2 linked regions of the Bdellovibrio bacteriovorus HD100 genome follow. The protein of the gene in region 1 interacts with the protein of each later gene in a pairwise test. Links are inferred from orthologs where the notes say so. Each region holds a gene or a part of one and is shown on either strand. Other genes may lie near its edges.

Region 1 (14,679 bases):
CCGGCAATACCGCCCCCCACGATCACGACATCCAGGTCCTCAGAGAAGGACTTGGGTTCGCCGCCTTTTTTCTCGATATAGCCGTCGATGTTCCAGAAGGCATCGTGCGGGCGGTTGATGTCATCACCATTGAAATCAATGCTGTTGTTTTCAGATTCCTTCAGGCGCGCAATCGGCCAGTCGTCCGTCAGCTGGTCATTGACCCACTCCGAGCCTTTGGCCAGAGAGGATGCAGGAAGAGAAGAAAGAGCTGCCACGGACAAGCTGGTTTTTAGAAAATCACGTCTTTGCATGGCGATTGATTAATTCCGGGGCCCTCAACAGACAAGAGGAGTTCCTAGAACTCCTCTTGTTGAAAGGGTATTGAAATTTTCTTAGTCCACAGTCGGAGTGTCACACTGAGGAACCGTGTAAGATTTTCTAAACATAAGCTCATATCTTTCCACGTTGCGGTTGGAGATGCGCTTGTAAACCGGGATGTTCACTGTCAGTGGGTAAGAGCCCGTGACCGTTTCCATTTTGCAGCGGCGCTGGTTGTTGTTCCAGAAGCAGTTTTCCACTTCGTGAGTGTAGTTGATCGGTGTGGAAAGATAATCGCGGTCGATCACGATGATCTCTTCGCGGTCACCACGAGTGCGGCTGACCGTGGTGTCCACGGGCTTTTGTGTGCGCAGACGGTCACCGTCCTGGCAGGCGAAGGTGTAGTCAATCGCGCGGCCCATGTAAATCGTTGGGGCCTTCACGATCGCATAGCGGTCACGCATGATCTCTTCCCAGGAAGAGTTGGCGTTCACAGCGGCAAAAGCAGGCACAGCGGACATCAAAGTGATCAAAAGGGTCATAATGCGTTTCATATTCAAGGGTCTCCATTTTGTGTTCGATTTTATTTGTCCTCTTTGCGCAAAGAGATGGAGGCAGCTTCTGGCAGGGCACACAGTTTTCTCAAGTTACCGTCCGGTAAATGGGGGGTGTTTTGTCTTTTGACTGTTCCGAGAAATTCCTACCCTGACGCGGCGCCTCGCGCGGATTCTTCATGCAACTGCTGAAACCATAAGGTAAGCAACCAACCCATGAACATCGAAATGCCCATTCTGCCGGAAAATTTGAATCGTCCTGAAATCGTGGAAAAATCCTGGGTTGTGACCCTGTCGGGAAGCCGCTTCAGCATTCTGAAGCCGGATCCGGATGCGATTATGATTGAAGACATCGCCTGCGCGCTGGCTCGTCAGGCAAGATTTAATGGGCACACACGCTTCTTCTACAGCGTGGGTCAGCACTCTTGCCTGGGGGCGGAAGTTTCCCCAACCAAAGAGATCGCCTTGCACATGCTTTTCCATGATGCGACCGAAGCCTATGTGGGTGATCTGGTGTCTCCGGTGAAGGCTTTGCTGCCGGATTTTGAAATCATCGAATCCCGCATTCACTGGGCGATTTCCAAACGCTTCAACCTGGAATACCCACTGCCAAAAGTGGTGAAGCAGATCGACCGCCGCCTGCTGGCGACGGAAGTCCGTGACCTGATCACCAAAGATCTGAAGTCCTGGAATATTTCAGAAGATGAGCCGTTTGATTTCCCGATCATCCCTTGGCCGTCGGAAGTCACCGAGGCCCGCTTCCTGGATCTGGCAAAAAGCCTTTTGAAAAAATAAGCTCGCATCCATTCGGAAGCCCTGTTCTGGGCTTCCGTAGCGCCCCTTACTTACAGTTGAATTCTTCGTTTGCGCCCAGTCTTAACAGCAGCTCTGCGGTGTCCAGGCGATCTTGCATCTCTGCGGGCAGCAGAACGTCGACCGACTTTACAAGTCTTTGGTAGGCGGTTTTTTCGTTCCAGCAGGAATCCACATCCCACTCTGCCTGAGCCGCTTTTTCAATAAACGGATGACATCCGCGCAAAGCGGCGACGTGAATCATATAGCTAAGATCTTTTCGGCTTTTCAGAAGCTCCAGATCAAAAGTGGCGATGCGGTACTTCTGGCACATGCCGATCAGGTCTTTTATCTGTTCGGCAGTGGCGTCAGTCGTGGTGAGCACCGCCAAAAGAGACGACGACAGGTGGTAGTTCTTATCATCAAATCCCGCCACAGGCAGGATTTCATGCAACACCAAAAGGCGCTTTTGATCAGCGTTAAGACGGCTCCAGACGTCCTCAGACAAGATGATCAGGTTCAAGCCAGGCTGGTTGATGGCGCTCACCTCGACATCGCCAAGCAGCACACGTGTCTCGGACTTTACCGAGATCCTGTATCTGGTGGCTCGCACTTTGGCGACAACAGTTGAATCGCCCTCTGACAGAATTTTCTGGCCAAACTGAGACAGCAGATCGTCCAGGATGCTGAAAAACTCTGCGGCATAAGCGTTACCGCCATTGGTTTCAATGCCGCCGGGGCGCTGAACTTGGGCTGAAGCCACGGTCGACACGAAAGTCAGAGCAAGCACAAGGCACAGGAATTTTTTTGTCATAGAATCACCGGATAAACAGCCATGCTGACGTTATAGATATGGTCATGGGTCGATTTTTTTTCAGACAGATCATTGATACGAGTCCGGGCCTTTTGCAGGATCTGTTTGATCTTGGCAAGGTCCTTCCCGCTGATGGGGATGGTCAGGGTGCAGTTGTCCCGAAGTTCAAAGGGAACCTCGTCAATGGCGCGTTTGGCCTGATCCAGGAAGTCTTTCTGCACGGCTTTGCGTCTTTCTGTAGTGAACGGAATGGGCAGGGTGCTGAGATTTTTGCTGATGACTTCCACAGTCGAGTTTTTGATGGCAATGGCACCGATTTTTTCAAGACTGATCAGGCGGGACTCGAGTTCTTCCGGTGCGAGACGCAGGTGGCGGGCCAGGTTGTCCCAATTGCGTTTGGGTCTGAACTTTTTCAGGCGCAGGCTGGCCAGAAGATGAATGTTGGTTGTTTCAAAGATGTTCTCAAAGTCAGCCACGGAAACGGGCTGCATCTTGGCGGTCTTTGGTGTTCTTTGTTTGCGGCTGCTGGAAAGGCTGGCCAGAATCTGGTCCTGCATTCCTGAATCAATATTCAGCGCCTGCATCACGGCCAGGGCCGTAGGCTGTTTTACGACTCTTTGGCCGCTCATCACCCGTGTCAGTGTTCCGGCGTCCTGATCAAGACTCTTGGCAAACGCCCGAAGGCTGTACCGAGGATTCTTGTTCTGCCTTTTTGCGAGTTCAGTTCTTAAAAGTGCCGCTAGTTCCATGGGGCGCATCTTCTATGGAGCGTAAATTAATTGTCAATTACGTTATTTGTAAGAGGCAGAAAGGGGATTTTAATACCGTTGCTTGAAAAAAACTGAGCAACGGCCTGTAAATTCTTCAGAAGAAGGTGTGTGCTCAGACGGGGAAGGCGGCCGTGCAGATATTGAAGAGGACTTTGTCTCCTTTGCTTCGGGAGGTCAGAACGTTGATCCGTTTTCGGGCATTCTTGAGAATGTCACGCACGCGGGGCAGGTCTTCCGGATTCAGTGGCAAAGTCATATTGCTGATACTGCTGCTGGCGCAGACCATGTGAGTGTCGGTTGCTGACAAGAGCCCCAATCGCTCCAGCTCCAAGAGGCGTTTTTGGAGTTCTTCAATACTGATGTTAAGAAGCTGGGCCAGCTGGGGAAAGTTTTCTTTTTGGCAGAACGGCCCGCTTTCAAGGCTGATCAGGATATAGATATTCAGTTTGTCGACGGCCTCTTCAATAGAGCTCGTGGCCAGGAAACTCATTTCATCCTGTTCTTTCTTTTTGCGTCGGCTGGCTTCCAGGTGGCTGAGCACCAGGATCTGGTGTTCATTCGGTATCTGCAGACCCGTCATCAGTTGTCGGGCGGTGGCATCCTTGACGACACGTTGCCCGCTCATGACCCGGGCCAGGCTTCCCGCATCTATGTTCAGACTGTTGGCGAAGGCCCGCAGACTGTAGCGTGGATTTTTGCGTCTTCTTTTTTCGAATTCGTCTTGCAGAAGTAGTGAGAGATCCATGTACGGGTACAATCTCTTTTTTGAAGTTTTGGTGTCAAACGGGGAGAGTGCGAGGGCCTTCTATTCCGTTGCGCTTTTTTCGTCAGCAACACGACTTTTTTGAATATCTTGGGTGTTGCTCAAAATTTTGAATGCTCGCTGTTTAACCGCAGATCCGTCGAACTTTTCTGGAAATTCCTGATTTGCAAAAATAGGCTGCCGATCCAAGGGCAATGTCGCCCTGAAAAAAACATTAAGGAGAAATCGTGAAAAAAGTTATTTCATCTCTGGTACTGAGTTTCATGCTGATGGGTTCCTTCGCGCAGGCGCAAACGCAGGAAGGCACCGTGGCGATTGGTTCGGATGGAACGATTGTTCTGCAGCCGCTGAGTGGTTATTGCCCACCGCAACCCACGGCCGAAGACCTGCAGGTTCTTGGCGCCTGTGAACCTTCGAACAGCTCTGAATGCCCAGCGCACTATGAAGAAACAGCGAAGTACTGCTGGGGCGGCTGGGGCCGTGGCTTCTATCGTTGTGGTAGCGTCTGCAAACCCTATCGTGACCATGAAGGGCGCGGTGGGGATCGCGGTGGTAAAGGCGGTCGCGGAGGTCACGGCCATGGTGGTCACGGTGGACACGGTGGGCATGGCGGAGGCCATGATCGTGGCGACAACTAAAATTTAAAAACTGGAACGGTGGGGCTACGAAGGCCTCACCGTTGCCCAGTACTTCTGAGCAACGATAGTTTTTTTGCCGGACTTTTCTTTGTTCCAATTCTCAAATCTAATGGGACAGGGGGGACGTGGTGGGAAAAGGTGACGGTAATGATGTCGTGGTGATCAGAAGAAACGGTCTTGGTTCTCAGGTGCAAAGTGGGGACTCGGATAAAGACCCCGTTGACGTGCGAGAAAGGGTCCGTTTCGTGCTTCAAGAGATGCTGTCCTGCCTTGTCGCAGAACCAAGTCAAACCACGGTCCGAGTCAGTGTCGGAAGCAAAACGACTCTGTATGAAATCGACACCGTGTCCGCCGACTTTGGCAGAATTGTAGGCTCGAAGGGGCGCACCATTGAATCCATGAGATGCCTGGTGGCCGCAATGTGTGGCAGCGCGGGATTTCGCGCGGTCTTGCAGATTAAAGACGAGGCTCGGTTTGTCAGAAAGACTTGATTGAAAAAATCTTCAAACTCAAACAGGGCCCCGCTTGGATATTAAATATGCGCTTCGCGTTCCGGCCCTTTGCGGATTTGTTTTTCATAGTAGACTTCAAAGCTCTGCTCTTGGGGAGGCGTCGTGAAGCCACCCTGGATGCCTTTGGAAAGACGAGGCATCAAAATGTCGTTGCGGAACTCTTCCCAGCTTTCCGCTGAATCGTGGATCGCGATCACGGTCCATCCGCCTTCGGACTTACCTGCGGCGTGATAGAGCTGCCCCTTTGGCAACGTGCTGCGGTCCGGATGCACGGCGGCCAGTGTGGCGTCGTATTGTTGTTGGGTGCCGTTCGGGAAAAAATGAACAATTCCAAATGCCATGGAAAACTCCTCTGAAAGATTTAAAGAGAAGTGTAGGGCACAGTTTTGCTATCTAGATAATGGGATCAAATGAAGTGGTAACATACACGTGAAGTCTGTGCTGAGAGTCAGCAAAAAGGCCCGAAGAGATCGGGCCTTTTTATTGGGAAATTAAGACTTAGGAACTTTGGATTCGTCCACAGTGATTTCGATTTCCACACGGCGATTTTTCGCACGCGCTTCTTTCGTTTTTGCTGGGTCCACTGGGTTCAATGCACCCATGCCGATGGAAGTCACTGTTTGTGCAGGAACGCCTGCAGCAACCAATTGAGCGCTGACGGCTTTTGCACGTTGTTCAGACAATGGGTTGTTCACCATCTGAGAGCCAGTGTCATCAGTGTAACCTTTTACGGTCAGAATGTTTTCTGGATATTTCTTCATGATCGCAGCCAACTGATTGATGTTAGTTTGTGCTGCTGGTTTCAAATCCGCTTTGCCAGTGTCAAACAGGATGTCGCTTTTCAGCTTCGTGATCAGACCCTGCTCAGTTCTTTTGGTTTCAGCGATTTTCGCCAGTTCTTTTTGTTGTTTGTCCAGACGGTGACCCACAGTCCCGCCGATACCAGCGCCCAATGCCGCACCAATCAAAGCGCCTTCGTTGCGTTTACCAGTTTGGTGACCAATCACCGCACCTGCAACAGCACCAATCGCCGCACCGATACCAGCACCTTTAGCTGTGTTTGGGTTTTCTTGTGTAGTTGCGCAGCCAGAAAGCATCATTGCTACTGCTGTGCCGATCAAAAGCATCTTTTTCATTTGGGAAACTCCTTGAAAGTTGAGCCTCCAATTATGACCGAACTTTGTTAGTTCGCAATTGTTAATGCATTCGGCCCAGCCGGCAGAGCTGGCGCGGCGCCAGCCGCAGAAGCTGAAGCAGCTTGTCCATGGACAAACTGTCCCTTATGCTAGTGCTTTGACCCAAGGAAAGGGGAGAAGAATGAAGAAGTACGTTTTGGCAGGCCTTATGGCTGTCTCTATGGTATCCGGGGCCCAGGCTTTGGCCGACAGTCGCTACATTATCGTGAGTGGTTTTGCAGAAAGAGGACTGGACCCAAATATGGTCAACCTCAATATCGAAGTTTGGAGCAAGGCCTCCACCGCTAAGCAAGCTCAAGGACTGGCGGCGAACCAGTTTAAGCAGGTCAGAAAAACTCTGGAAGATTTCAAAGTTAAAAAAGAGGATATTCAGACCGACAACTATTCTTTGAATCCGGAATATGAATACGACCAAAAACTTCGTCAGAATAAAATGGTCGGCTTCCGCGTGTCCCAGTCTTTGACGGTGACTTTGCGTAAAGTCGAAGACGCCGGGAACTTCCTGGATGCCCTGGTTGCCGACAAAAAGACCATGGATGCGGGTGTCAACGTTTCGTCACTGTCCTGGGATTCTGACAAGCGTGATCAGACGGAAACGGCCACGTTGGGTGAAGCTGTTCGTGCGACCCGCACCAAGGCTGATGAAATCGCCAAGGCGGCTGGTGTGAAGATCAAAGGTGTTTCCAAGATCAGCCACGGCGTGTCTGGCGGCTTGCCACCACAACCGGTGTTCAGAAACTTTGGCGGCGCCAAAATGATGGCGGAAGCCGCTTCCACTGATGTGGCTGCAGGTCAGATCAAAGTTCGTGTTGAAGTCACAGCAGAATACGAGATTAATTAATAAGAAAAGAATTGAATGCACTCGTTGCTATAGCGGGTGCCTTCAATTTTGACGTCCTTCATGAACGCCTTTTTGGCGGCATCCTTGTTCAGGTCAGCCCACGCCACGGGCGGATTCGTTGCCTGAGTGCTTTGCGGATAATAAAAATGAGTTACAGATTTTGGCAGTGGATTTTTCTGCGGGTGCAGCAGGGCCTGATCGGCCGCTTTTTTGGAAAGCTCCCAGAACTTTTGCCATTGCGGGTGTTCACTTGGGCACAGGAAAAGTTTTGAATAAGATGATTTTTTCGAGACCGCCGGATTGAACTGGGCTTTCTTGAAGATCACCCCGTGCAGACCCTTGCCAAATTGTTTGGCGTAACGGGGCTGGGCTTCCGCTAGTGCCACACGGTTTTGTACACCCCACGCAAGGCTTGCAAACAGCGAATCTTCGTATTTGGAACATTTGTCCAGATTGGTCGAAATGCCCTCCGCAAACACCAAGCGCGCCAGCACTTCAAAGTCCGTCAGCTTTTCGCGCTGAACGATCTCTTCGTTGCTTTCGTCATTCTTGCGCGTCAGGCAGGCCGGAGCGGAATCAATTTTGGACAGGGTGATTTTATCCGGGGTCGAAGACGGCCCCTGGCAGCTGGTCGGACAAGGGGCGTCGGCAAAAACCAGCCCTGATGTCAGCAGCAGTGCGGATAAAATCACGGCCTTCATTATTGAACCGGGAACAGGTAAGTGGTGGTCATGGCGTTTTTCTCGGTGATGGAGTGGATCTCGTAGATCTCAATAACGGCGCCGGTCTGTTTCAAGTTTTGTTTTAGCATGAAGTCATTCACGCGAGGATACACTTTCAACGGCCCAATACCAGGGGACCCAGTGAACACCGCCATCACGTACTTGCGTTGTGGGATTTCACCCACTTGCAGGCCTTCCACCAGCTGTGGTGGCTCGCCCGTGATGATGCAGCCCACTTTGGAGCGCAAACGGGCTTCTTCCACGACTTGTGGATCATCCAGGTATTCACCGAAGGTGCGGCCGCAGGTCATGTTCTGGGAAGTCATGTACTTTTCAATGCGCTCAAGCTGTTTGTTCACTTTGTGGTAAGGGCCCACGTGTTCAACATAGACGATCTTGAAGGGACCCTGAACGGATTCAGAAATATCAACACCTTTAAAGGCACCCAGATAGTTCGCCAGGAAAAGGCCGAAAGAGATCATCGTTACTGCAACAAATACCAAAATATACTTCATCGTCTTAAACCCACTTGATAGAGCAGCCCATAGAGGCTGTTTGTTCTTCAGATACTTTTTCGTTTTTCAAAAGTGTTTGAACGGCGTCAAACAGCTCGCGTTTGGTCACTTTTGCAGCCTCTTTCCACGAATCATCCAGGCGTCCGCGGTAAGCAAGCTTCAGGTCTTTGTCGTACACAAAATAGTCCGGCGTGCACACGGCTCCGAAGGCGTGAGCCGCCGCCTGGGATTTGTCATGCAGGTAAACGAACGGATAGCCTTTTTCTTGCGCGCGTTTTTGCAGATTCTCGAAAGAATCTTCGCGGTTGTGGCTTTCTTCGTCGTTGGCACAGATGGCAATCACATTCACGTTTTGTTTTTTCAGATCATGACCCAGCTGGATCAAACGGTCTTCAATCGCCTGCACATAGGGGCAGTGATTGCAGATGAACATCACCACCAACGGCTGACCATTGCTGAAGTCTTTCAGTGAATAGGTTTTGCCATCCACCGCAGGCAGGGTGAAGTCGGGGCATTTGTTTCCAAGATCCGGAAAAGGTGTGAAAGTCAGTGCCATTGCGTGATTCCTTACAAAGTGGACCAGTTGATTTTTTTATCACCAACCAACAGACTGCCGTCGGCTTCCATCCCTGTGTACTTTTCTTTCAGCAAAGGATGTTTGTTCAGGGCCGTCAGCAAAGAAAGCTGGTCTGTCGGGCTTAAGGATTCTTCAGCGTGTGAAACAGCATCCGTCAGTTCAAACATCAAACGATCCAGGAACGCCATATAGTCCTGACCCAACAGCGGGGCGCCAACGGGCAGGGACTCAATCAGGCTGGTGGCAGTGTCGACGTCTTCCGGGGAATCCGTGACATTCAGACCCAATCCCACGATCAAACGAACCTCATCACCTTGGGCGACGTTTTCAAGCAGGATGCCGGCAATTTTTTTGTCGCCGATGTAAATGTCATTGGGAGCTTTCAGATTCCAGGCCAAAAACGGCCAGGTTGTCGAGCACGCACGATACACCGCAAGCCCAATAAGACAGGATGTGGTCGGCTGGGGTTTTACACCCAAAAGATAAGACCACGAGCTCAGAAGAGAACTGCCCGGGCGTGCATCAATCCAGGTGTTCTTGCCACGGCCACGACCCGCGGTCTGGTGGTCCGTCACATACAGGCACAAGGATTCTTCCATCAGGTTTTCGGCAAAGGCCTCTTCCTTGGCGATGGCGTTGGTGCTGGTCATTTCTTTTTGATAAGCCACGTACAAGTGATTGCCTTCGGCCCACTGGGAAGTGACTTGTCCAATGCGAATGTCAGAAACCGGATTGTCCTTCGCCATTAGTCCTCCCACTGGAAGACAAGGCTGACGTCTGCGCACGGAGCTGAATGTGTCAGCGCGCCGACAGAGATATAATTCACGCCCAAGGCCGCCACAGAAGCCACACGGTCCAGATTCATGTTGCCGCTGGCTTCGGTTTCCACTTCAGCAGGGATGATCTCCAGAGCTTTTTTCAAAGTGTCGTTATCCATGTTGTCCAGAAGGATTCGGTGCGCCTTCATGGCCACGGCTTCTTTGACGTCCTCCACGGTGCCCGCTTCCACCTCAATCGGAAGATTGCTGTGTTCACGCACGCGATTGATCGCATTGGTGATGCCACCCATGACAGAAATGTGGTTGTCCTTGATCAGGATTGCATCGCTCAGATTCATGCGGTGATTGACGCCGCCCCCGTGAACCACGGCGCGCTTTTCCAGATCGCGGAAGGCCGGAGTGGTTTTGCGGGTGTCGAGAATTTTGGTTTTGGTGCCCGCGATTTTTTTAACAAAGCGGCGGGTATGGGTGGCAATCCCGGACAGATGACCCAGGAAGTTCAAGGCCACGCGCTCGGCTTTCAGGATTTGCACCAGATCGCCTTCGATCGTGCAGATGATTTGATTTTTAAGAATTTCATCGCCTTCTTCAAAGTGCCACTTGATACGGCAGGTGGGTTCCAAAGCCTGCATGGATTGTTCAAATGCCATGGCACCGGAAAGAACGATGTCTTCCTTTGCTTTCAGGCGGGCGCGTCCCATACGGGGTTTTAGGGCCAGGGATTCAGTGGTGACATCGCCATGAGGCATGTCTTCTTTGATGGCAGCGCGGATCAGCTCCAGCAACGTCATAATTAAGACCTCTTACTTGCAAAAGAGGTCGACGCTGTACGGACGGCCTCTTAAATGGACTTTTCAGTTTCGCGGAGGATCTTTTTGATTTCTTCGCGCACGATGCGCTCAGCAATCTCCGGAAGGACCTTCCAGCAGATGGATTCGATCACTTCGCGAGCTTCCTCACGGATAATCTTTTCCATCATATTGGGGTCTAAGTCCATCTTGGATTGAGTATTGGGCTTAGCATTAGAAGCGGGCTGCGGAGCCGCACCCGTAGAGGTGCTTTTTGTTGCACCCTTTTTGAGGGTTTCCATCATTTGATCTTTGACGGATTTTTCCACGTTGGAAATGAAGGAGTCCGCAGCAGCCGAAGGTGCTTTGGTTTTGGTCACTTCCGGAGCGGATTTCACAAAGCTAATCTCTTCAAAGTCGCCATCCATCTCGATGTGGCCGGAAAGCTCGTCATCCTGAGGGATCACAAATTTGGAGGCAAAGTCATTGCCGTCCGCCTCAGGGATCTGGATTTTGAATTTGGTCAGATCCTGATGAGCCCAGCCGCCTTCGTCGTGTTCGTCTTCCGCTTTGGGATTGGTCAACGGCACGGCCGCGAATTCCTCGCCGGAAACTTCCAGCAGGTTGGCCTCTTCAGCGTCGATTTCCGGGATGTTCAGGAAATCGCTTTTTTCCTCTGGAATAGCGTAAACTTCCTGCTCTGCTGCAGGGGTGTTTTCAGTTGGAGTTTCTTCAAACTCTGGCATTTCCGGGAAAGTCAGGAAATTGGAAACTGGATTGGATTTCGTTTTTTGCACCAGATCTGAAACAAGAGAGCGCAGGTGGTCGGCATCGAAAGGTTTTTCCAAGCGACGGTCCGCACGGCATTCGGTGGCCTTGGCTTCGTCGATTTCCATGAAACCGCTCCACATCAGCACAACCGGAATATTGACAGTTTCAGCGTCGTTTTTCAGATCCGCACAAACTTCGTAGCCTGAACGTTTGGTCAACAACACATCGGCGAACACGATATCCGGCTTGAAGGTCTTAGTTACTTGCAATACATCAAGGCCCACGGGGACCGATTTAACTTCAACCCCGAAGTCAGACAATGCCAGTTGCATTACTTTTTTGATTGTGGAACTCTCATCTGCAAGCAAGACGCGTAAAGCCATAATCAAAGTTAAATTGGATTTCCGCCGCCAGTCAATGAGTTTAAGGGATTTGCCGTGAATAGGATCGATCGTTATACAGCTTGGCTCTTCGTAGGTTACTTCGTGGGTGGCCTTCTGGTGTTTCTGACTCTTTTCACCGCGGTTGACGCGATGTCCACAATGGTCAACTACAAGGATGTCGCTCCCTCGGCATTGGTGAATTATTACCTCTATTCGTTCCCCGGAATTATCTCGCAACTGTTGCCGGTGGCCTGTTTGCTGGGGGTGATCCTGACCCTGACCAGTCTGAATAAAGCCAATGAACTCGTTGCGTTATTTGCCAGCGGGATGAGCCTGATTCGTATCGCGGTGCCGATGCTTTTGTTGGTGGCGGTGATTTCAGCTTTGGGGTACATGGCGGCCGACCGGGTTCTGCCTCGGGCGACCAAACAGAAAAACTACATCCTGTACTACGACCTGAAAAAAGAACCGCATCGTTTTTCCACGATCCGCACGGACCGTATCTGGTACCGCTCTAAAAACTCGATCTTCAATATCAAAACCCTCAATGCCAAAGGGGACGGGGCCCAGGGGCTGACGATGTACTTCTTCAGCGACGAATGGGATCTGGTGCAGATGATCACCGCCGCTCAGGTCAAAATCCAGGGGGCGCAGTGGCTGCTGGAGCAGGGGACAGTGACGATCTTTAACAAGGACTCAAGCTTCCCGCTGACCAGCCCATTTAAAACGAAAAGCATCGTGATGGCCGAGGATTCCAAGGACCTGCAAAGTGCCGGTCAGACCGCCGATATGATGTCACAAAAAGAGCTGGAACACTTCATCGACAAGAACAAGGCGGCGGGCCTGGATACCGTGGCCTATGAGGTGGATTATCATTCCAAAATCAGCTTCGCCTTTGCCGGCCTGGTCATGTGTTTACTGGGTATTCCTTTCAGTGTGGGCCGGGCCCGGTCCGGGGGCACCATGCTGAATGTCGGGATCTGTCTGGCCCTGGTTTTCGCCTATTACGTGTTCTATTCGTCAGGGATTACTTTAGGGCAGCACGGGACCCTGCCTCCAGTGGCGGCGGCGTGGGCCCCCAACATAGTTATGTTGGGTGTGGCCTTCGTTCTTCTCAAAAAGCTGAAACGCTGATATAATGGGGGCCTCCCGGAGGCCCTTATGATCATGAAAATCCTCACATTCCCAGACCCGAAGTTGCGTGAAGTTTCGCAGCCGGTGAAGACTTTTGGACCTGAAATCGCCAAATTGGCCGAAGACATGGTTGAAACCATGTACCACGCCAACGGGATCGGTCTGGCAGCCCCTCAAGTAGGCGAGCTGGTTCGCATGGTCGTGATCGACACTCGTCCCAAAGACGAAAAAGGCCGCCGCTATAAATACGAAGAAATGACTGAACTGGAAGCCGCAGTAAAACAGCCGCTGATCCTGATCAACCCGGAAATCGTCAAAGGCGAAGGCAAGACCACTTTCGATGAAGGCTGTCTGTCCATCCCGGGCTATTACGAAACAGTGGAGCGCTACAACTACATCGAAATGAAAGCATTCGATGTGAATGGCAAAGAGTACATCGTGAAAACCGACGGTCTGCTTGCGATCTGCATGCAGCACGAAATGGATCACCTTGAAGGCACTTTGTTCATCGATCACCTGAGCTTCGTCAAGGGCAACAAAATCAAAAATCAAATCAAGAAGTACGGCTACCCTGTGAAAAAAGAAAAAGAAGGGGATGCTACAACAGCTGACGAAGAAAAGTGTGAAGTGTGAGCAAGGTCCGCGTCTGTTTTCTAGGAACCCCTGAATTTGCCGTGACCTCTTTGAAAGCTCTGTTGTCTGATGAGCACTTTGAGGTCGTGGGTGTTGTCACCCAGCCTGACCGTCCTGCCGGTCGTAAACTCCAACTGACTCCAAGTCCTGTAAAAGCTTTGGCTCAAGCCCACAACCTGAAGGTTCTGGCGCCGGAGTCCTTGAAAGCCAATCCACTGATGCTTCAGGAAATCAAAACCTGGGGTGCTGAGGTGGCGGTGGTTGTGGCCTTCGGTCAGATTCTGACCCAGGAATTTTTGGATTCCTTCCGCTTTGGTTGCGTGAATGTGCACGGATCTGTTTTGCCACGCTGGCGTGGGGCGGCTCCGATCCAAAGAGCCATCGAAGCCGGTGACGTCGAAAGCGGCGTGACCCTGCAGAAGATGGTCAAAAAATTGGATGCCGGTGACATCATCGGCATTCGTCGTGTGAAAATCACCCCGGACATGAACGCATTGCAGTTGCACGATGTGCTGGCCCAGTTGGGTGCAGAACTTCTGCAAGTGGAACTGATGGACTATGTTCGTGGCAATCTGGCGCCGACACCTCAGGATGAATCCAAGGTGACGCTGGCGAAAAAAATCGAAAAGATGGAATCCCAGATCGACTGGAGCACGTCTGCCAAAGCGATCGACGGAAAGATCCGCGGCTTTGTCTATGGCCCGGGCACTTACACGTTCTTGCAGGGGAAAAAGCTGAAACTGCACAGAGCCACGGTCACTCGTGACGGCGGCTCTATCGGCAGTGCCAAGCCCGGCACGATCACCGCTGTTCATGAAGATCATATTTCTGTTGCGACCGGTGACGGTGTTTTGCAACTGTTTGAAGTTCAGCCTGAAAGCCGCAACCGCATGGCGATTGCTGATTTCCTGAAAGGTCATGCTTTGAAAGTGGGGGATCAACTTGGCGTCTAAGATGGTGGCTCCTTCCATTTTGTCGGCGGACTTTGCCAATCTTGAAAAAGAGATCAAGGCGGTCGCACAGGCGGGCGCTGACTGGATTCACGTCGATGTGATGGACGGGCGCTTTGTGCCGAATATCACTATTGGCATCCCGGTGGTGAAGGCGCTGAAAAAAGTGTCGCCGCTTCCGTTGGATGTGCATCTGATGATCGAAGAACCAGAGCGCTATGTGGAAGAATTCGTGAAAGCGGGCAGT
Region 2 (14,787 bases), 2.2 Mb from region 1 along the record:
CCTCGGCAAGAACACGATAGCTTTTGGCCTGCGCACACACGCAAACCAGCAGGATTGGCAGAATCCAATACAGACGGGTCAAAACAGCTCCTAGATTTATAGAGAGTAAATACAAAAGAGTTTTGAAATCCCCTAATTACTTGTTGGAAATCAAAGAAAGACTGAGGCTTGAATGTTCCGCCAGCTTCCCGGACGAAATGCCCAAACTTGGTAATTACCATTTTTTCACAAGATTCACGGGGAATTGACCGCCACCGGCGAAAGGCGTATTTCCTGTCCCACTTTTTTAAATCTAAAAAATAAGGAGTTCATCCATGAAAACAGTTTTCGCAGTATTGATGCTTGTATCCGGTTCCGCTTTCGCTTCTGAAGTTAACTATTCCCGTCCACAAGACGAACTTTACATCGACTTCATCAGCTGGTGCGATTCCAACAACGTCATGGGCCAGGACAGCCAAGGCCAAACTTATGTAAAATTCAACTGCTCTGAGTACGGCCAAACTTGCCGCCAGACAGTCACTCATCGCCACAACAGAACTCTTTACTTTGCAGCTTGCTCTGACAAATAGTTCTGATTCTTCAAAATTGAAGACAAAAAAAAGGTGCTCTCCGAAGGAGGCACCTTTTTTATTTCACAAACCGAGAGCCAAGGCTGATCAAAAGGTTCCAGATGCACAAAATGCCTCTGGCATTTTGAGGCGAAGCCCACGCGGAGGTGGGCCCTTTTCACCAGCCTAGTAGTCGACCGTCACTCCGGCACCAACAATACCACCCGAGAAGTCGACGTCTTCGCTGAACGTCTGCAGTTGACGGTATTCCAAAGACAGCCACAGGTTATTGATGCCGTATTCTGAACTCAGCGTGAAAGCTGTATCGTCGCTCATCGCAGCGATATTGAACAGCAATCCACCGGCCCCATACACGCCCGGTGTTCCCACCAGTGACGGGGACTTCCCATCGTCACGAATTTCTGCAACACCGATATAGGTGCCACCGGCGGAAACATACGGCGCAATCCATTGCCGGTCACTCCACTCCAGACGATACACGCCCCCGACGTTGATCGGAATCGCCAGGAAGGAATATTCTTCCTTGGCTTCCTGATCCGGGAATTGCGGATCCGGAGTGATGAATCGCCCCTGCCCGGTAGCATACAGCAAGCCAAGACCTGCTTGAATGCCCAGACTGCCATAGCCATTGAAGGGCTTCCACTCATAATCAAACATGAACATCGCCTGGGAGGAACCCCCATACATGGAATCGTAGTTGGTCACGCCGTCGGCAGAATCAATCTTTGGAGGATCCATCATCCCGACCCGGAAGCTGCCGGACTCTTTCGAGGCGGACGGCGACTTTACACGATAAATGTAGGCGCCATCTTTGGTAATGGTCATCAGCCCCTTGGCCGCCTGCGGATGCTGGATGTATTCCACCCCACCGCTTTTGGAACGACGAACCACTTCGACCTGCGGGGTCTTGCGCACCGGCGCCACCTGCTGTGGGGGCTCTTCGGGAATCACCACCGGAGCGGCTTCCTCAACCACGGCCGGGGCTTCTTCCTCCAGCATAAGGTCTTCTTCGATATTGGATTCACTTGGAGTTTGTTCGTTCAAGTTCACTGTGCCGGACTCTTTGGTCGGAGCGGCACTTTGGATTTCATCCTCAATCTGCAGGTCTTCGCCTTCAAATTCGGTTTCTTCCTGAATGAACGGCGGTTCTTGTGGCGGGCCTTGTTCCTGCGCCTTGGCGGCCTGGAAAGACACAACAGCCAGCAGAACTACAAAATATTTGTGCCAGGCATTCACGCTTCACCCCGTGTTTTGCGACCGACGACAAAGCGACGGTACATCTCATAAGTGGACACGCCTGTCAGAACGGCCAACAGCAGTGTCACCCACAGACCAAAAGTGACGCTCATGCGGGCGAAAAACAGCAGCGGCCACAAAATCGTGCGGACTGCGGATTTCGCGAATTCATTTTTAGCGATCAAGTTTGCATAGAACGGACTGTGCTTGTAATAAAGCTTCACAATCCTGGTACCAACACTATTACTCAAAAGGTATTTGTTGCGGAAATCACGGAAGCTTTGAACCTCCGGGGCCATGTCACTGCCAAAGGCTGCGGTGGCGATAAAGCAGCTCTTGTCATCCAAAAGGCCGACAACCTTGGAAGGGGTTGCACACAGACTGATGGCATCGACACCACCCGAGGTCCCTGGCAGTGGTGAGTAATAAGAGACAATTCCGGTCTTGTCCTGATTGGCCATGACCATGCAATAACGGACGTCATTTTCCAGACCGTCAATGCGGTTGTCTCTTTCAGGATCCACCAACTGGATATAACTGGAGGCATTTGAAATGCGCGCAATGGTGGTGTTGTCGTCCTCGCCATCCAGTTGCTTTTCATAGAAAAACACGGGACCAGCGTATTCAATGCCCGGTGCCGTGCTGGCAGGGTAATCATCCGCTCGCGCCAGCTGATCGGCATAGATCTTTTCATCCCCGCGATAGGCACTGAAATAACAATAGCCCGAGCCCGCAGGAATTGTGATGTCATCGGTCGGACAGTTGGTATAGACCCAGTCGGAACCGTCGGTTTTTGCCACACGCCCCATCACCTTGAATGTCATCAAATCGTTGGTGGTCGTGGAATCGGTGGTGGTTTTAAAACCCACAGACAGCTCACCGCTGAAATCCGCGGTACAACCACTGCTTTGCCCCAGCTTCTGGCACAGCTCACCCCAAGTGACCTGCACATTCAAAATACCATCAGCCAATGTCGGATTGATCGAAGGGGTCAGCGTGTCTTCGCCCACTTTAATGATGGCATCGGCCAAAACCGCCGACGTGTTGCTGGATTGAACACGGATGGTGATACGAAGATTGTTATAGGCGTTTTTCTTATTGCACGGCCAAAGCTTTGAACTGGAAACCGTTTCACCACTGCAGCTGTCACAGGTGGCGGCAGAGTTTGCATCTGCGGTGCAAGTCCCGGCAAAACCCGCATACAGCGTGGTCTTGGTTTCCGTCGTCGCCAGATCAATGCGAGAAGCTCCGTCCACAGAAACAAGTGTGATCGTGGCCAGAGCCGGAGCAGAAAGCAGCATTCCCCCCACTAAGGTGGAAAGTGCATAAGTTCTAAGATGATGCTGAAATCCCGTCCATGGAAGTCTCATCCTTTCATCGAACCATGCTAAGGTCCGGAAGTCAAAAAATGCCCCCCGCCCCGACCAAGGTCGAAATAAAAAGGGCCGTCCTGAGACAGCCCTTTCCACACTTAGTTAAAGAAGATCTTTTCCGCGATCTGGATGCCGTTCAGGGCAGCCCCTTTGCGGATGTTGTCTGAAACAACCCACATCAGCCACATCTTTGGATTTTCCGGGTCACGGTGAACACGGCCCACATAGACCGGGTCCTTGCCAGAAACATCGCGGGCCAAAGGATAAACGCTTTTCTTGGGTTCATCCTGAACTACGATGCCTTCTTGCCCGGACAAAGCCGCCATGACTTCGTCACGACTGACGGACTTGTTTAAAGTCACCCATACCGATTCGCTGTGAGCGTTCAAAGCCGGGATACGCACGGTGAATGCGGACACCTTAAGATCTTTTTGACCCAAAATCTTGCGGGTCTCTTTCATGATCTTCACTTCTTCGCTGCAGTAACCTTCATCGTTGAAAGAACCAATCTGAGGAATGCAGTTGAACAAAATGGTGTGCGGGAAAGTTTTTGGGTCTGTTGGTTTTGGATGATTCGTGGTCTGTTCGATCAATTCGTCATGACCGCCCTGACCGGCTCCACTCACCGCCTGGTAGGTGCTGACACGCACTTCTTCCAGGCCGAATTTTTCAAGCAGAGGTTTCAACGCCACCACCAACTGAATGGTGGAACAATTTGGATTGGCGATGATCTGAGGTTTGGAATCCTTGTTCACCAGGTCCCCGTTCACTTCAGGAACGATCAACACGGTGTTGGGATCCATACGGAAGGCTGCCGAGTTGTCTACGGCAAAAGCCCCTGCCGCCACGGCCTTTGGGGCCCATTCAGCCGAGATGTCGTCTCCGGACGAGAAGAAAACCAGATCCAGCCCGTCAAAGCAGCCGTCCTTCAATACCTGACAAGGCCATTGCTGACCTTGCAGTTCAATTTTCTTACCCAGAGAGTTTTCAGAAGCAAAGGGGCGCAGTTCTTCAATTGGGAAACTGCGCTCTGACAGGATGTTCATGAAGGTTTGGCCGACCATTCCGGTCGCGCCCACCACACCGACTTTAAGTTTTCTTTTCATCTTTCTTCGCCTCTTCTTCCTCGTCTTCGAGGACCAGATCGCTTTCATGCACAGATGCAGGAGCGTACACGCTTGGCTTGATCTTACGGATGTTTTTTCCAAGTTTGAAGACACCGAAAACAGCGCCCAAAACTGCGTAAGCCATGAAGAGAACAAACAGCATCACTTCCGGACGAAGTGCCACGACAACCAGAACACCGACACCCAGAATCAGGTAACGGAACGGCAGACGCTCTTTCAGATCCAGATCTTTAAAGCTGCGGAAGCGGAAGTTGGAAACCATCACCAACGCCAGCAAAATAGTCATCACCAGCAAACCGTAGTTGCCCAGCGGTTCCAATTCCAGATCCTGGAAGGCCAGAACAGAAGAAGCCACGATACCTGCCGCCATTGGAATCGGCAGACCCTGGAAGTAGTTCTTTTCAACCACGTTCGCCTGAACGTTGAAACGCGCCAAACGAAGCGCACCACACGCTACGAACAGGAAGGTCGCAACCCAGCCCAGACGACCGAATGGCTGCAAGGCCCACAGGAACAGCATCGTAGCCGGAGCCATACCGAAGCTGACCAAGTCACACAAAGAATCGTATTCAGCACCGAACTTACTCGTTGAGCGGGTCAAACGCGCCAGACGGCCATCCAACTGGTCAAAGACAGCAGCAACCACGATCGCGTATGCAGCAAAAAGATAATTACCTTTGATGGATTGGATGACAGCAAAGAAACCGCAGAACAGATTCCCCGTGGTCATCAAATTTGGAAGGATATAAATGTACATCGCCAAGCGCTGAGCTTTGGCATCGTCAGATTCGATTTTATCAAGATGAGTATCAGTAGCCATTTTTCGTCCACCTAAGCTAGAAAATGTATGCGGTTGGAGTGGCGGAAAAGACCCGTCTCCAACCTCAACGACATTAGCTTACGGCTGCGAAAAATCCAAAGAAATAAAACAGGATAGTCAATCCGACAGCGCTCATCAGAGGCAAAGTCAGATTGTCGTCAAGCTTGGCAATAGGAATCAATTCTGCAAAAGCGCCCACCAAACCGGCGAACAAGCTGACCACAATCAGACGATCCATCAGATAATTATGATAGATCAGATAAATGAACGTGACAGCGGCGCAAACAAAGAACGCCGCCATAAAACCTTGAATCGATTTGTGACCAAAGATCTTGTCTTTACCGTAAAGAATCCCGAAGTAGCTCGCGATTGGATCGGCAAAAGCCAGGAACAACAGCGTCAACGCCACGATCGGACGAGGGAACAGGATATTAACAATCAAAACACCGCTAAGCAGGAAGGTCGTTCCCGCCAGTTTTTTCACTTCGCTTTGACGCATGATGGGCTTAAATGCGTGCATCGCCCAGTCATTCAAAGCAGGGTATTTCAAACGAAGAAAATCAAAAGGAACAAACAGACTCCACGCAACGATCAACACGGTCATGGAAACAGCCGGTGGCATGTACACATAAGCCAGGAACATCGCGAAGACTCCAGACATATGCCAGATCTTTCGAGCATAATGAATGTCCGAACGTTTTTTTAGATCCACAGGTTGGGTCAATCCTTCAATTAGCATCAGTATAAATCCACTTATTGTCCGCGCTTCAACGCAGGGACGGGGGCTAACTTAAAGGCAGAGTAACTGAAGATCAATTTAATTGATCTTACTCTAGCTGGATGCATTAAGATGTTGATATTAAAAGACTAAATTTGACTGGAGTGAACCAGAAGGACTTCCTCAACAGCCTTTCCGGAGCGTTCACGATAGCGAATCGTGATTTCATTATCGCCCTTTTTAAGCTGGATCAGATCCGTTTGATATTTGTCAGTGCCACGCAGGAAAATAGAAGCCGTGTAGCCGTTGCTCTTATTAATGATCTCGACGTCGCCTTCTTTGAAGCCACGCAGACAGTTTTTGCCCTCAAATTGGACATATCCACCGTCCACACTCAAAGGATTCAGAGCCTTTTTCGCACAGCTTAGATCAAACTGCGTCAGACGGCTGACCGCCGCCACTTTGGCACTGGGAATACTGGCAGGCTCACGTCCGCCAGCAAGGGCCGGAGTTTGGGCCGCCTCAAACACTTCTTCTTCAGCCACGACAGCCGAGTCTTCAGTCAAATTCATAAACGTCGGAATTCCCAAAAGGAGAACCAACACGAAAGTGACTATAATGAACTGAGTGTCTGAAGGTTGTGCTTTAAACATACCTTTTATCATCGGAATACCAGCGCAGGACTTTAGCTGTGTCATTTTGAGATAAGGCGATCAAAAAACAGCCATTTTGCTTTAGTTTTTCCACATTTCTTCCGTATTAAAGTCCAGGTACTTGGGGGAAAGTAACTATGAATGGCCGTATTCTTCGGAAAATTCGGAATTTTCGCGTCCTTTCGGCGTTGATCATCGCTTCCCTTACTATTGTCAGCTTTCAAAACTGTGCTCCCCAAAATTCATTCTGCAGCGGCGAATGCGCGGAAGAGGGCTCCACCACTGAAGCATCCAAAGGCAGTGGCAGCAGCGCGGGCGGCCGCACTGACATCTGGGGCTCCCGTCCTGGTGGCACGGGCGGCGTGAATATGGGCGGAGGTTCCAACTCTTCAGGTTCCGGCTCCGGCTCGTCCTCTGGTGGCGGCGGGGCTGTCACTATTGGCGGCGGTGGTGGCTCTTCCGGTGGCATCAGCACGGGTGGAGGCAGCTCTTCTGGTGGTGGCGGTTCTTCCGACGGCACTTTCCGTATCACCACTCAACCGGCCAGCGTCAGTGTTCAGGAAAACGGCGACTTCCAACTGGATGTGGCCGTGACTGGCGGCACTCAGCCCTACACCTATCAATGGTATGCCAACAGCAAGGCCATCTCTGGAGGCTTCGGCAACTATGCATTCTATTCAGGAAGTGCTGACAGCTGGAAAAACGAAGGGACTTACTACGTCGTTATCAAGGACGGCAAAGGCCAGAGTCTGCAAAGCACCATGGCGCGCGTGACGATTCTGGAACCAACCGTGGGTTGCACCGCGGGCAAGTATTTCACTTACACCAACGCCACCTATGATCAGGGCTATAACTATTTCACCGAATTCTTTGATGGTCCGCGCGGAAAATTTCTGCTGCATCAAAGCTATGACATTTACAACATGCTGTTCCCGTATCCAAGCTACAGTCAGCTGACTTATTTCAACGTGCCTTCGAATTTGAATTATTTGGACAAGACCTGGATCAGCTGCCGTTCCACGATCCCGCGCATTCACACACCTGCGGTGAATCCGAACTATGAGTATTACAGTGACCGCTATGCGGACTCTTCCGAGTGGAAGTATGACGGCAATATCGCCTTTGAATGCCGGAACAAAAAGCTGAAACTGATCTCTAACACCTGCAAATGGGTGCGCCGATAAAAAAAGGGCTCTTTACAGAGCCCTTTTTCATTCCTATTTTTTGTCGATACTGATCGCGAACTTTTTAACCCCGGATCCTTTGACGATATCCAGAAGCCCCACCACTTTTCCGTGCGGCACATCTTTGTCCGCCGAAATGATGGCCTGCACATCCGCATTCTTGCCCACTTCTTCAGTGGCTTTGGCGCGAACGTCCTCTTCAGATACGAAGGTTCCATTCAGATTGATGCGTCCGTCAGCAGTCAAAGCAATGTTCAGCTTGCTCGGAGCTGTCTGATCACCGCTGGCTGCCTTGGGCAGATTCACGTTGATCGTGGGCTTCATAAACATGGGTGCTGTCACCATAAAGATGATCAGAACCACAAGAATGATGTCCACGAGCGGAACGACGTTAATGTCCGCTATGGCTTCATTATTGTCGCTGTTATTAAATGCCATTTTTAAACACCTTTTTTCTTAGCGTAAGCCAGGCACAACTCTTTCACGCTTTCCAGATTCTGGAACACGCCACGAACCTGTTTGCTGTAATAGTTGTACGCCGCCACCGCCGGGATCGCCACGAACAGACCCGCTGCCGTTGCCACAAGGGCCATAGAGATACCCGCCATCACCGTCTGTTGACCCGCTTCAGGAGCTGTCGCCAGATCATTAAAGGCTTTCATGATACCCAAAACCGTACCGAACAAACCGATATACGGAGCATTGGAACCCACGGTTGCCAGGAAACCCAGAAACTTTTCCAGCTCTGGACGCTCAGTCAAAGCAAAGGTGTTGAAGATTTCAGAAAGACCTTTGCTGCCCGCGTCTCTCATGTGTTTCAACGCGTAACCTGCGGCACGGCCTTCAATAGAGTTAGGATCTTTCGCCAGATCCTCCACATCCTCAAGGCTGTTGCTCTGAAGTGCCAGCTTGATGCGAGCACGCACTCTTTGCGACTCTGCGGAAATTTTCTTCAGGGCAAAATAACGTTCCAGAATCATGCCGATGCTCAATACGCTGAGAACAAGCAAGATCCACAAAACGACCTGATCCGCCAAGTGAGCAATAGTAAATATCTTTTCCGTGAGCATGGGTGATTCCTCCAAATCTTTGACTGCGCTATCTAATTGATCCATTATCACTAAAACCATTACATACGGTCAAGGTATGCGGAAAATCATTTTAACTCTCACACTCATCCTTCTGAGTTTGGTCCAGCTCTCCTGCCAAACAAAAGACAGGAACTCTATATTGATCATCGCGGTGGACGAATTGACCATCAGCGACGTCAATTGCAGTCAGGATTCCTCCGAGAGGTCTGGTTTTCAATTGCTTTGCAGTGAGTCCGTGCGTTTCACCCATGCCTTTTCACCGTCTCCGATGTCCGTTCCGGCTTTGGCGTCCCTATTGACGGGTCTTTATCCTTATCAGCACAAGGTTCGCCACAATGGCGGCCCCGGACTGACTGCGGAAGTCGAGCTGGCTTCCGAGGTGGCCCTGGATCAGGACTATCGCACCAGCTTCTTTTCCGGTGGCGCCCCCGTCTTTCGTCGGAGCGGGTTGAATCAAGGCTTTGAACTTTTCGATGACAATATAGTTCCAACCTTCCGCAGCCTGATTCGTCCATTTAAACAGAATGCCGATGCTTTTCGACAATGGGTTCACCAGGATGTCGGCGGTATGTCTTTCTTCAGTGTGATCTATGTTCCGGATCTGCTGTTCACGAACACCGAAACCCTGACGGATCTGGGCGAGGCCCGAAACTTAAGCTTCGAAAGCCAGCGTGAAGAACTTGATGAAAGCCTTTTTGAGCTTTTCCAGGATCTGAAATCCAGTGGCCACTGGGACAGCACCACCATCTTTTTGGTGGGGCTGAATGGTCACACCGGCAATGACCGTCCGAAAGAACTCAGCTCCATGAATCTGCATGGGGAAAATACCCAGGTGGCGTTGTTCATCAAACCCTCACAAAAGAAAAAACGTGACGAAGCTATTCACTGGAAAATTGACCAGAACGTCAGCCTGGTCGATGTGGGCCGCACGCTTTTCCATCTTTTGGGCGAAAGCATCGTGGATCAGGCGCCCCAATCATTTCCGGCTCAGTCTTTGACCGAAGTGATGAAAAGTGCCACAGCCACCTGGCCAGAGGACCGCCCCCTGCTGCTGGAGTCCGGCTGGGCCCTGTGGCGTAAAGCCGGTCCGCTGAAGACTGCGGCAATCTCCAATCATGTTCTTTACATCAATGAAGAAAAGCCCCGCCTGTACAACACATTGGTCGACCGCTTTGAAACAAACCCCTTGCCGCTGTTGCAGGAAAGTATTTTACCGACCACACAAAAGCTGCAAAACCTGCTTTATCGAAATCAGTTTGTGTCCTTCCCGGCTTTAAATTCTGAGTGGACAACGAAACTGAGCCTGCCGTATTCCCGCTGGATGCGCGCAGATCAGGAAGACCTGCTATTAAAGGATCTGAAGCGACTGCAGGCCCAGCAGCCCCGGAGCCTGGATCTTCTGAACTGGACGGCGCAGATCGCACTCAACCGTAAGGACTGGGACACCCTGAAGCAACTGGGGCAGAAAAATAAAATTTCGACCTGGCAGTTTGTGGCCGAAAAAAATCTGAATGTTAAAACCGCCAAGGTCAGTGATGCCTGCTTTGATCTGGTGACAGTCAAAACCATCGGCACTGACAACCTGAAAAACTGCAACGACGGACTGTTTTTGGAATGGATCGACTGGATTCGCGCCGATGCCCGCGGGCTTTCAAGGGAAGCCCAGCGCAAGCGCTTTGAACGCTCTTTCCGCAACTATATGCTGGATCAGCTGATTCAACGCAATAATATCGCTGCGGGTTTGATCTGGGACACATCCCGGGACAATATCTTTGCCCCTTCCCGTGTCGAGCTGGCACTGGCATTGCCGGAATTTTCCAAGCTGCGCCATCAGGTTTATAAATCCCTGACTATCGAAGAACTTTGAGTTTTTTTGGACTATTCGCCGGAAACGTCGATCAGACCCAGCCAGAACGGGGAATCCGGATCTTCCTGAATCATCCCTGTGGTGACCGTGCCCAGATCCAGCGAATCCCCTTCGCGGGTCCACAGTGTGGTTGCCACACTGGAACTGGCCAGCAGCACCAGGCGATCACCTTCGCTCACGTAGGTGTGCCCGCACTGAATATAGCAGGTCGGATCCAACCCCAAAAGCTGGGATGGTAATGGAGGCAAAGCCTGCGGTCTTGGCAGCTCACTGGACAGATCCTGTCCGATGGACAACGGCTGCAGCCTTTGATTTCTTCTTTGAATAAACAAACTGGGACAACCCACGTGCGCCCACGCCACTTGGGGGCCGCGTTTGAAGATCGCCATCAGCTCCACGCCGGAAAAATACTCTGCGCGGTTTTCACCGCGGTAAAGCAGGTCATTGGCAATCAGAATGCCGGTGCGCACATAGTTCACTTCATCCGAAAGACACGTCAGAAACTCAAAAGGTGACGTCACTTCCACGTCCGCCTTGGCAGCGCTGACATACTTCACCACTTCATCCAGTGCCCGCTGGGCATGCTCAGGCTGCCCCCAAGACGTGGCAACAACGATCAGACTGCCGTCATCCTCGCGATGAATCAGCGGCTTGGGACGAAGAATCTTGGTGCTGTACGAGCGCTCCTGCAGTTTCACTTTACAATGCTCCGTATTTTTTCAACTTGATGTAGGCCTTCTTGTAGTACTCACCGTCCGGGATATCCAGCTCCAGGATCTTCTTCCACTTGTCCTTGGCGCCGGCTTTGGATTCGCCCCCATCGACGTTACCAAAACTTTCCTCCAGGATGCCTTCCTGATAAAGCGTCATCATCTGCTTGCGCAGCTCGCTGGTGTAACGCTCGATACGATCCGGAAGCTCATCATTGGTTGGATCCAGACTGCGCGCTTTACGCAAGGCCTGAATCGCCCCTTTCAGATTCTGGGCCTGATAGTTCTTTTCCGCCTCGGCTTGCAAACTCGCCGTTTTGGAATTCATCATCTGACGAATCGAAGCGATGTTGCGTTTGGCCTGACCTTTATAACCGCTTGGATCCGGAAGCTTTGACTCCAGTACTTTTTCGTAAGCTGCAATGGCATCCAGAGGTTTGCCTTTTTTATGCACCCCTTCAGCCCAGCCATACAGGCCACGCATCTTTGCCACCAGGGACTGGTAAGCGGCCTTTTCAGCCTCTTTGGCCTCGCGCTGGGCATTGAGCATATCGACCTGGGATTTCAGGTCAAGAATGCGCGGATGCTCTGGATTGAACTGCAGCACGGGACTCAGACAGTCTTCCATCTCGGCCGCCGTGATGGTTGGATTTATTTTCTTCTGGCATTCCACAACCTGCTTCTGGATTTTCTCCTCAGCTTCGGCTTTGGCCTTTTCAATTTCTTCCTGACGACGCTGCTGTTCCTGAATGAAGATCGCCTCTTTCGAAAGACGCTCGATCTCGCGGATATCCTCGTAGTCCGGGATGATCTCCTGAATCTTTATGATCTCATCCTGGGCCAGCTGATACTTACCCTGCATGTACAGATTCTTCGCGTCTTTATAGCGCTGACGAACCAAGGCCTGTTGCTCAGGCTTCAGCTTCGAGAACAACTCCTGCGGCGAACCCGGAGCCATCACCTGACCCGGCTGCGCCGGCGGAGCCGTCTTGTCACCACCGCTGAACAGATAGGCCACGGCCAAAAGCACCACCGCACCCACAATCAGTTTCGGACGGTGCTTCTGGAAGTCAAATTTGCCCGAAGCCTGCGGCATTGGCCCAGGCATCGGTGCCCCCATGCCTGGATACTGCATCGGCTGTTGATACGGCATCGGCGGCATCGCCCCCTGATACGGCATCATTTCGTGGGACTGATGCTGGTATTCCATAGGCACGTTGTCATAGCTGGTTGGCACCAACGGACTGGGCGGCGCCACATTCACCATTTCCAGACGGCTCTGGAAGCTGGCATCGTGCAACTCAAAGTACAAATAATTTTCCAGCACACTGATCGCATCCCCGGACTTGATCGGAGTCATGTCCGTGGAGGATATAGGGTTTCCATTTAAGAGCGTGCCGTTCACACTGCCCAGATCCAGAATCACAAACTGGGATCCGGCCCGGCGGATTTCAAACTGACGACGGCTGACCCGCTGATCGCGAATCTGGATATGACAGGTGGAATCCCGTCCTGCAATCCAGGCATCGCCTGCATCAAGACGGATCATCTCTTTGGTTTCATTCTGCGCATCCACAATCTTGATGAAGGCCGCTGTGGGCGCCACCCCGATCATGGTTTTTTCATCACTGCCATCAAATGACTCCGGAGCGGAACCCATGACTGCCGGCAGGTTTTCGCCACTGCTCATGGCAGGGGCTTCCTGGTACACCGGGGCTTCCGCCACTGTGTTCAGGAAGTCAAATTCATATGGAGGCACAGTGAACATCGCCCCGTGCTCCAGCTGGAACTGCTGAACCTGTTCCCCATTATGGATCACTTCACCATAACGGGAGACAACTTCGACATTCCAGCTGCCGTTGAAAGAAACTTTGAAATGCTCGCGGGAAATGCCTTTTTCCGGCTGCAATACGATATCACAGTCCTCTTTACGGCCGGCCACATAAGAGCGGTCCTCCGTCAGATTCACTTCACAGACTGTTTTGCCACGCAGGCGCACACGCAGAAGAGCCATTAGAACCTGCCCTCCAGATTCAGCGTGCACTCTTCATAGAACTGCTTGGCTTCCTTGAATGAAGGATCGTCCTTGCGGTGCTGAAGCATGGTCATCACGTTGGAATAATTCGACTGGCACATTCTCCAGTTCTTTTTTTCGCGGTATCGGTTGCCTTGAATCATGTTGAATTTCACCAGCTCGTCAAACTTGATCTTCGAAAGATGGAAATACCGTTTTGCCAGCTCGTTGTCCGGATCCAGATTCAAAACAACCTGGAACGCCTCGCGCGCACGAGCATACTGGCCCTGCTGGAAGTCGCGGAAGCCCTTGATGAAGTTTTCCTGAGCCCGGCGGTATTGAACCGAGTCGTATTTTTCTTTTTTAATTGTCAAAAGCTCCTGCGAACGTTTCTCGGCCTCGGCCACGTCCGCCATGGACAGAGCTGAAGTTCTGAATGCATTCGGGTCTTTTTTGTTCTTATTGCCGGAATCCGACAGGAAGAACCACGCTGCCAAACCCACAATGGCGATGATTCCATAGAATCTGGCCTTCGGATTGGAAAGCAGTCCGCCACCACCAGAAGGTCCACCCATCGGCGCCCCCATGTTGGGCATGCCGTGATTCGGAGGTGGAGTGTACCCACCATAAGCCATCGGCTGTGCCGGAGGCATCGAAGGATTCGGCATCGCCGGCATCGGACGAGGCTGCTGATAAGCCGGCGTCTGAGCCTGCGGGAACGGATTGCTGACCGGCATCTGCTGCGGACGCGGTGGAGTCGGCGCCGGGAACGGATTTGGCGTCAATAGCGGAGACGGTGTCGCTGCCGGTGTTGGCGGAGGCGCCTGCACCACGGGCATGTCGACTTTGAACAGAATTTCTGTCTCACCAATCTGAATCACCGAATCGTTCGTAAGAACTTCGGATTGAATGCTCTGGCCATTGACCATCACAAAGTTTTTCTGACTCAGATTGACGAGCACAAATTCATTGCCACGCTGTTTGATTTCCGCGTGCTGACGGCTGACGCGCGGATCCTGGGAAAGGACAATGTCATTCTCGGGACCACGGCCCATGGATACAGAAGCCTTTTCAAAAGAAAGCTTCTGACCAATATGCGGTCCTTTGATGATCTCGATATCAAACTTCATGGAATCCTTCACCTGAGGGGCTGCGCTCATCACGAGCCTCCTTCAGTTGGTGACACAGTGATCACATAATAATCCACTTCCTGGCCTGTGCAGAATGCCTGACAGCTCAGAATACAAAGGTGCCCGCTGAACTCCAGCTGATCCGTGTGGATGCCGCGTGGATTTTCCCGGGAACGCGCCACCAGACCTTCGATATTCTGCTGCAAAGCCACATCCGGGATTGCTTTGTACATCTGCCCCTGAATCTGCGCCATTTCAGCACGAGCCACCTGCAGGAATGAAGGGTTGCAGGAAA

Evidence for each region.
Region 2: the proteins of def (region 1) and BD_RS02225 interact in binary tests that used the Escherichia coli proteins (3 or more experiments, as listed by UniProt). The link is inferred for Bdellovibrio bacteriovorus HD100 from one-to-one orthologs.

The regions. Positions count from the first base shown.
Region 1 is NC_005363.1:2,676,564-2,691,242, reverse strand. The notes cover bases 11,821-14,679. They hold def (peptide deformylase), read left to right. Parts: upstream 11,821-12,876; coding sequence 12,877-13,482; downstream 13,483-14,679. Other genes in these bases: rpe (ribulose-phosphate 3-epimerase), read left to right, coding at 14,437-14,679; fmt (methionyl-tRNA formyltransferase), read left to right, coding at 13,479-14,435; lptG (LPS export ABC transporter permease LptG), read left to right, coding at 11,821-12,849. Outside these bases: BD_RS12700 (FAD-dependent oxidoreductase), read right to left, coding at 1-293; BD_RS12695 (hypothetical protein), read right to left, coding at 375-854; BD_RS12690 (HD domain-containing protein), read left to right, coding at 1,071-1,649; BD_RS12685 (hypothetical protein), read right to left, coding at 1,696-2,460; BD_RS12680 (DUF4423 domain-containing protein), read right to left, coding at 2,457-3,209; BD_RS12675 (hypothetical protein), read right to left, coding at 3,343-3,975; BD_RS12670 (hypothetical protein), read left to right, coding at 4,221-4,631; BD_RS17985 (KH domain-containing protein), read left to right, coding at 4,760-5,122; BD_RS12660 (hypothetical protein), read right to left, coding at 5,164-5,484; BD_RS12655 (OmpA family protein), read right to left, coding at 5,635-6,279; BD_RS12650 (SIMPL domain-containing protein), read left to right, coding at 6,461-7,180; BD_RS12645 (cell wall hydrolase), read right to left, coding at 7,177-7,881; BD_RS12640 (GyrI-like domain-containing protein), read right to left, coding at 7,881-8,417; BD_RS12635 (thioredoxin family protein), read right to left, coding at 8,422-8,973; BD_RS12630 (biotin--[acetyl-CoA-carboxylase] ligase), read right to left, coding at 8,985-9,740; nadC (carboxylating nicotinate-nucleotide diphosphorylase), read right to left, coding at 9,740-10,564; and 3 more genes. UniProt on the Escherichia coli protein: Removes the formyl group from the N-terminal Met of newly synthesized proteins. Requires at least a dipeptide for an efficient rate of reaction. N-terminal L-methionine is a prerequisite for activity but the enzyme has broad specificity at other positions.
Region 2 is NC_005363.1:442,570-457,356, reverse strand. What follows is about bases 2,281-5,247. They hold BD_RS02225 (aspartate-semialdehyde dehydrogenase), read right to left. Parts: upstream 4,285-5,247; coding sequence 3,277-4,284; downstream 2,281-3,276. Other genes in these bases: BD_RS02215 (diacylglycerol/polyprenol kinase family protein), read right to left, coding at 5,199-5,247; pssA (CDP-diacylglycerol--serine O-phosphatidyltransferase), read right to left, coding at 4,268-5,125; BD_RS02230 (CFI-box-CTERM domain-containing protein), read right to left, coding at 2,281-3,175. Outside these bases: BD_RS02245 (substrate-binding periplasmic protein), read right to left, coding at 1-82; BD_RS02240 (hypothetical protein), read left to right, coding at 315-569; BD_RS02235 (porin family protein), read right to left, coding at 735-1,805; more of BD_RS02230, read right to left, coding at 1,802-2,280; more of BD_RS02215, read right to left, coding at 5,248-5,786; BD_RS02210 (hypothetical protein), read right to left, coding at 5,993-6,496; BD_RS02205 (SprB repeat-containing protein), read left to right, coding at 6,685-7,680; BD_RS02200 (ExbD/TolR family protein), read right to left, coding at 7,714-8,118; BD_RS02195 (MotA/TolQ/ExbB proton channel family protein), read right to left, coding at 8,121-8,750; BD_RS02190 (sulfatase-like hydrolase/transferase), read left to right, coding at 8,911-10,638; BD_RS02185 (hypothetical protein), read right to left, coding at 10,650-11,336; BD_RS02180 (FHA domain-containing protein), read right to left, coding at 11,338-13,362; BD_RS02175 (FHA domain-containing protein), read right to left, coding at 13,362-14,522; BD_RS02170 (FHA domain-containing protein), read right to left, coding at 14,522-14,787.